2 regions of the Franconibacter pulveris genome follow, and region 2 is predicted to be linked to the other one. Evidence: predicted binding sites of a transcription regulator. Region 2 holds the regulator's gene; the other holds the start of a gene.
The links. The regulator ArgR, encoded in region 2, controls arginine synthesis, uptake and breakdown. The targets are predictions, from matches to a motif close to ANTGAATAAAAATACANT.
Positions count from the first base shown of each region.

Region 1: a site for ArgR is predicted at 2,325-2,342, ahead of argC (N-acetyl-gamma-glutamyl-phosphate reductase). Genes of this name have one in related genera too.

Region 1 covers NZ_CM165555.1:162,757-166,421, reverse strand. Annotated here, with positions in the region: gene ACU4F7_RS00870 (argininosuccinate synthase) at 1-384, opposite strand, end outside; gene argB (acetylglutamate kinase) at 411-1,187, opposite strand; gene argC (N-acetyl-gamma-glutamyl-phosphate reductase) at 1,204-2,208, opposite strand; gene argE (acetylornithine deacetylase) at 2,389-3,540, shown strand.
Region 2 covers NZ_CM165555.1:4,160,668-4,164,332, forward strand. Annotated here, with positions in the region: gene degS (outer membrane-stress sensor serine endopeptidase DegS) at 1-204, shown strand, start outside; gene mdh (malate dehydrogenase) at 261-1,199, opposite strand; gene argR (transcriptional regulator ArgR) at 1,637-2,107, shown strand; gene yhcN (peroxide/acid stress response protein YhcN) at 2,472-2,735, shown strand; gene yhcN (peroxide/acid stress response protein YhcN) at 2,852-3,118, shown strand; gene ACU4F7_RS19650 (barstar family protein) at 3,181-3,459, opposite strand; gene ACU4F7_RS19655 (NAD-dependent succinate-semialdehyde dehydrogenase) at 3,505-3,665, opposite strand, start outside.

The DNA.
Region 1 (3,665 bases), 690 kb from region 2:
GTTGCCTTTACCGGTCGCGCCATGGCAGAGCGCGTCCGCGCCCACTTTGTTCGCCACGTCCACCAGCGCTTTCGCGATCAGCGGACGCGCCATGGAGGTGCCGAGCAGGTAGCTGCCTTCATACAGCGCGCCGGTCTGCAGCACCGGGTAAACGTAATCTTTGATGAACTCTTCACGCGCATCGACGACGTAGCATTCAGAGGCGCCGGAGCGCAGGGCTTTTTGTTCAACGCCTTTCAGGTCGTCGCGATCCTGGCCGATATCCACCACGCAGGCGACCACGTCGCAGCCTTCATAGTTCTCTTTCAGCCATGGAATGATGGCGGAGGTATCCAGGCCGCCGGAGTAGGCAAGAACAACTTTTTTGATGCCGTGATTTTGCATTGTCGTTTTCCTTTAGAAACTTTTAATTAGGCTAAAATGCGCGTGCCGATGGACACGCCATTAAATAGTGCGGGCAGCTGCTCCGCGTGGCGCCAGGAGGCGATATCCACCGGGCGGCCCAGCGTGCGGGCGGCGTCCAGCGCCGCGTGAACTTTAACAATCATGCCGTCGGTGATGATGCCCTGGGCGATAAGCTGTTCCGCTTTGGCGGCGGTCATCTCAGCGATGCGCTGGCCTTTGCCGTCCAGGATGCCGCTCACGTCGGAGAGCAGGATCAAATCCGCGCCAAGCGTCGCCGCCAGCGCCGTCGCCGCCTGGTCGGCGTTGACGTTCATCAGCTCGCCCGCTTCCGTCACGCCGATGGAGCTCACCACCGGCAGGAAGCCTGCGTCGAGCAGCGTATTAATCAGCTTCGGCGAACCCGGCTGCGCCTGGCCTACGTGGCCCAGCGCCTCATCAAGCTGCGTCACGTTGACGCTGTCGCCATCGCCGAGATAAAGGCCGACGGCGGGAATAGCATGTTTTTTCGACCAGGCGAGCAGCGTTTTGTTGGCGGAGCCCGCCAGCGCGCCGGTGATAATGTCGATTTGGTCAGCAGGCGTAACGCGCAGGCCATCTTTTTTCTGCACCGGCAGGTTGAGCTTTTTCATCAGCTCATCCACCACGCAGCCGCCGCCGTGAACGATGACCAGCGGACGCTGGTGGGACTCGCGGTAGTTCACCAGCGCGGTGAACAGACGCTCCAGCGCCTCTTCGCTGTCCAGCAACACGCCACCTAATTTAATAATTAACGGGTTCATCATCTCACCTGACTATCGGTTAAATAAGAGACTGCGTTTCAGTAAAACCAAAGCGAATATTCGCGCACTGCATCGCCTGCGCCGACGCCCCTTTCAGCAGGTTGTCTTCGGCCGCTACCACGATGAGATGCTCGCCCTGCATGGCGAAGCCGATATCGCAGAACGGCAGGCCCACCACATTTTTCAGCGCCGGCACCCCTTTCTCATACAGGCGCACCAGCGGTTTATCGGCATACGCCTGCTGGAACGCCTCCGTCACCTGCGCCTGGGTAACGCCCGGCTTCAGGCGGCAGGTAATGGTTTCCAGAATGCCGCGCGGGAAGTTGCCGAGGTGCGGCGTAAAAATCACCTCTGTCCCCAGATGGGTAGCGATTTCCGGCTGATGGCGATGGTTGAACATGCCGTACGGCTGCAGGCTCACCTCGCAGAAGCTGTTAGATATCGCCGCCTTGCGCCCTGCCCCGCTCACGCCGCTGGTGGCGTTGATAACCGGCCACTGGCTGAGATCAAGCAGGCCGTTGTCGATAAGCGGTTTTAAGGAGAGCTGCGCCGCCGTCGGGTAGCAGCCCGGCACGGCAACCAGCTTCGCCTCTTTCAGCTTCTCCACGTTCCACTCGGCAAGGCCGTAAACCGCCTGCTCCAACAGAGCCGGATGCTGATGGGTGAAGCCATAAAATTTGTCGTAGAAGGCCGCGTCGTTAACGCGAAAAGCACCGGAGAGGTCGAACACCACGCAGCCCGCTTCCAGAAACTGCGGCGCTAAATCGTGGCTCACCTCGTGGGCGGTGGCGAGAAACACCACGTCCAGGTCCCTGGTGAACTCACTGATGTCGGACATCGGCTGCAGCGGCAGATCGAGAATGTCCTTCAGCTGCGGATGCAAATCGGAGAGCAATTTTCCTGCATCATTGCTTTGCGCTGAGACCGTCAAAGCGGTTATGTTCATATGCGGATGGCGATTCACGTAGGTCGCAAGCTCTGCGCCGGCATAACCGCTGGCGCCAACAATCAGCGTGTTCAACATCGGGGCTGTTTACCTTCTTACCGTCATTTGCTTAAGGCGTTGGCCGCAGGCCTTAGCCGTGTTCGCGAGCGTGGTTCGCATGACCGGAACCCTGCAGTTCCCTTACGCTCAACGTTAATGTATTTTTATTCACTAATATTGCATGAATATTGATACTATCCGACCTAAGGTATGTCAACAGTGAAAACGAAATTACCGCCATTTATCGAGATTTACCGTGCGTTGATCGCCACGCCGTCCATCAGCGCCACCGACGCTGCGCTGGATCAGAGCAATGAGTCTTTAATCAATCTGCTGGCGGGATGGTTTCACGAACTGGGGTTCAATGTGGAAGTGCAGCCGGTGCCCGGCACGCGCAACAAGTTCAACCTGCTCGCCAGCACCGGAAACGGCGCGGGCGGCCTGTTGCTGGCGGGCCATACCGATACCGTACCGTTCGATGACGGACGCTGGACGCGCGACCCGTTTACCCTCACCGAGCATGACAATAAGCTTTACGGCCTTGGCACCGCCGACATGAAAGGTTTCTTCGCGTTCATCCTCGATGCGCTGCGGGATGTGGACGTAACGCAGCTGAAAAAGCCGCTCTATATTCTGGCGACCGCCGATGAAGAGACCACCATGGCAGGCGCACGCTATTTCTCTGAAACCACCGCGCTTCGCCCCGACTGCGCCATCATCGGCGAACCCACGTCGCTGCAGCCGGTTCGCGCGCATAAAGGCCACATTTCCAGCGCTATTCGCGTGCTGGGCCAGTCGGGCCACTCCAGCGACCCGGCGCGCGGCGTGAACGCCATTGAGCTGATGCATGAAGCCATTACGCACATCATGGCGCTGCGCGACAACCTGAAAGCGCGCTATCACTACGACGCCTTCACCGTGCCTTATCCGACGCTTAACCTCGGCCACATTCACGGCGGCGACGCGGCTAACCGCATCTGCGCCTGTTGCGAACTGCATATGGATATCCGCCCGCTGCCTGGCATGACGCTGGACGACTTAAACGGCCTGCTGAATGACGCGCTGGAGCCGGTGAGCCTGCGCTGGCCGGGACGCATCAACGTGGCTGAGCTGCACCCGCCGATCCCGGGCTACGAATGCCCGCCGGATCATCAACTGGTGCAGGTGGTGGAAAAGCTGCTCGGCGCGCAAACCGACGTGGTGAACTACTGCACCGAAGCGCCGTTTATCCAGACGCTCTGCCCGACGCTGGTGCTCGGCCCAGGCTCCATTAACCAGGCGCATCAGCCGGATGAGTTTCTGGAAACGCGCTTTATCAAGCCGACCCGCGAATTAATTACGCAGGTTGTGCATCATTTTTGCTGGCATTAAAAGTTGCGCATAAGGGGGCGATCGCCCCCTTTTTATTCTGCCGATCGAGCAAATTCCATAAGAAACGCTTATTAGCCATCTGGTGAATTAAATTTCGTAAATTGCGGAGATCTGCTCGTCAGCTG
Region 2 (3,665 bases):
CCGGATGGCCCGGCGGCGCGCGCGGGCATTCAGGTGAATGATGTTATTGTCTCAGTGAATAACAAGCCCGCGGTCTCTGCGCTGGAAACCATGGACCAGGTTGCGGAGATTCGTCCCGGCTCAGTTATCCCGGTAGAGGTCATGCGTAATGACCAGCGCATTACGCTGCAGGTGACGATTCAGGAATACCCCGCCACCAACTAAACGGCAGACATAAAAAAACCGGAACCTGTGTTCCGGTTTTTTTCAGGCTAGCGTTCTTACTTGTTAACAAACTCTTCGCCCAGCGCGATATCTTTTTTCAGCGTATCCAGCATGCCTTCCAGCGCCTGCTGTTCGAACGCGCTCAGGGTGCCGATGGATTTACGCTCTTCAATGCCGTTTTTACCCAGCAGCAGCGGCTGAGAGAAGAAGCGAGCGTATTCGCCGTCGCCTTCCACATAAGCGCACTCGACTACGCCCTGCTCGCCTTGCAATGCGCGCACCAGCGAAAGCCCAAAGCGCGCCGCCGCCTGGCCCATAGAGAGGGTTGCAGAGCCCCCGCCCGCTTTCGCTTCCACCACTTCGGTGCCCGCGTTCTGGATACGTTTGGTCAGGTCGGCCACTTCCTGCTCGGAGAAGCTGACGCCCGGGATCTGCGACAGCAGCGGCAGAATGGTCATGCCAGAGTGACCGCCGATAACCGGTACGTCGATATCGGTCGGCTGCTTGCCTTTCAACTCCGCCACAAAGGTATTGGAGCGAATGATATCCAGCGTGGTCACGCCGAACAGTTTGTTCTTATCGTACACGCCCGCTTTTTTCAGCACTTCCGCAGCAATCGCCACGGTGGTGTTAACCGGGTTGGTGATGATGCCGATACAGGCTTTCGGGCAGGTCGTCGCTATCTGCTGAACCAGGTTTTTCACGATGCCAGCGTTCACGTTAAAGAGATCGGAACGGTCCATGCCCGGCTTACGCGCCACGCCTGCGGAGATCAGCACCACGTCGGCGCCTTCCAGCGCAGGGGTGGCGTCTTCGCCGGAGAAGCCTTTGATTTTTACGTCGGTAGGGATATGACTCAGGTCAACCGCTACCCCTGGGGTAACCGGTGCGATGTCATACAGAGAGAGTTCTGAACCTGAAGGCAGTTGGGTCTTGAGTAGAAGGGCAAGCGCCTGGCCAATACCACCTGCCGCGCCGAGGACTGCAACTTTCATCCTAAACTCCTTATTATGGTGAGCAAAAGTGTGCCGTTACTCCATTGGTGGCGACCATAATCATTCAGAGCTGAAATGAGTACAATCTTCTGGCCTTCAGTTTGCGACTCCTGACGCGCTTTACTGAAAGCGATGCGGCGGCTTTACCGGTGCATGGAGACTATCGGGCTCGCCGGGTCACTACCGGAGCAACATATCAACAGGCGGTTACATTACACCCTCTCGCGACAGCAAAACAACATCATTTTGATAACAATTGTTTTACTTTATCGCTTATTTTCGAGTCGTGACGCAGGCATGTTCCTTGATAACAAAATTTGATAAAATCCGCCGCTTTCATAACATTATTTCAGCCCCGTTTACGGCAGATAATTTGCATAAAAATTCAATTTTATGCATAATAATGTTGTTCTTATTGGCCTGACCACGGGTGACGTATGCGCAGCTCCGCAAAACAAGAAGAGTTAGTTAAAGCTTTTAAAGCATTACTCAAAGAAGAAAAATTCAGTTCACAGGGTGAAATTGTCCAGGCGCTGCAGGACGAAGGCTTTGAGAATATCAACCAGTCAAAAGTCTCCCGCATGTTGACCAAGTTTGGCGCCGTGCGCACCCGCAACGCCAAAATGGAGATGGTTTACTGCCTGCCGGTTGAACTTGGCGTACCGACCACGTCCAGCCCGCTTAAAAACCTGGTGCTGGATATCGACTATAACGACGCCGTGGTTGTCATTCACACAAGCCCAGGCGCGGCGCAGCTGATTGCTCGCCTGCTGGATTCCCTCGGCAAAGCGGAAGGCATCCTCGGCACCATCGCAGGGGACGATACTATCTTCACTACGCCCGCGCGCGGCTTCACGGTCAAAGAGCTTTACGAAGCCATCCTGGTGCTTTTCGAACAGGAACTCTGATGCCCCGCTCCCGCTATATCGTAGCGGGAGCATTCTTCCCTTCTTTTACCTTGTTCTGTCATCTCCCGCTTAACCAGTCGCTTCGTCTGCTAAAAACCATTCACCCAGCGTATTAGACAAAGAAAACCGCACAAATTGCGAAAATCAAATATGCTATTGATTTATATGAAATAAAGAAAAATATTGGCTAAATTACAGCCATTTTTATAACGTTCGGTAATAAATAATCATCACTCCAGGCTCAAAGTTTCATAGGAAACCATTAGCCTGTTATTAATTTTTCGGGTGACTAGTGTATACTTGTTTTTGTGATGAGGGTCACGGAACAGTGACCAGTAATAATAAATACGACGAGGTAAACAATATGAACATTAAATCTACCGTAGCAGCCGCAACTGTCCTTTCTATGCTTTCTTTCGGTGCTTTCGCAGCATCTTCCATCAACGCCGACCAGGCGCAAAACCGCCAGGCTATCGGTACTGTCACCGTTGACGCGGTAGGCAGCGTCCCGATGGATATGCACGACATGCTGGATCAGAAAGCGCAGGAAAAAGGCGCGTCTGCTTATCGCATCATCGAAGCGCGTACCGGCGACCACTGGCACGCTACCGCTGAGCTCTACAAATAAACAAAGCGTTAAAAGTAAAAGTTCTGAATAGCCATAAACGCACGCAACGGCCTTAAGCAGAAAAATAGCGTTCCAACCCTTCCGGCCGTTGGGTGCCTTGACGAGGAGTTAAGACAATGAAAACCCCATTTACCATCGCAGCTCTGGGCCTGGCCTCAATTATCTCTTTTGGCGCCAGCGCCGCAGTACAACAAGTTAACGCCCAGCAGGCGCAAAACCTCCAGCCGATGGGCAGCGTTTCTGTAACTCAGGTAACGGGCGCGCCGATGGATATTCGCCAGCAGCTGGCGGAAAAAGCGGAAAAAGAAGGCGCCAGCAGCTATCGCATCACTGAACTGACTCAGGGTGACCACTGGCACGCCACCGCTGAACTGTATAAGTAACCCTCGTCGTCTTGTCTGACGACTTGCCCCTGTTTTCGCAGGGGCCTTTTTAAGTGCCTGTCCTATGTTGAATGACGTACATTGAAGCGGAGCTGACCTTCCAGCTCCTCTTCTGCTTCGTCAAACAGCAAAATCAGCGCCCCATAACGCCGACGCTGCTCCTCTCCCAGATGCACAAACTCTATCTCCAGCGGCAGCGGCAATCCCCCTTCGGTTACCACCTCCCATAGCGCATCCAGATCGCTTACCTGATTTTTGGCCAGACCAAAAGTGCGGGAAAACTCCCGGTAAAAATCCGCCTGATCGGTAATTTCATCGAAATCGAAGGTGTAGATTTTCATGCTGCGTCACCGGTCTATGGAGCGGCCCGCAGGCCGCCCTCTGTTTCAGAGTCCGCCCAGATGCAGGGTTTTCACTTCCATAAACTCTTCCAGCCCCAGCACTGACCCTTCGCGTCCCAGACCGGACTCTTTCACTCCGCCAAACGGCCCCAGTTCCGTTGATACCGCACATTCGTTAATGCCTATCATGCCGCTCTCAATCTGCT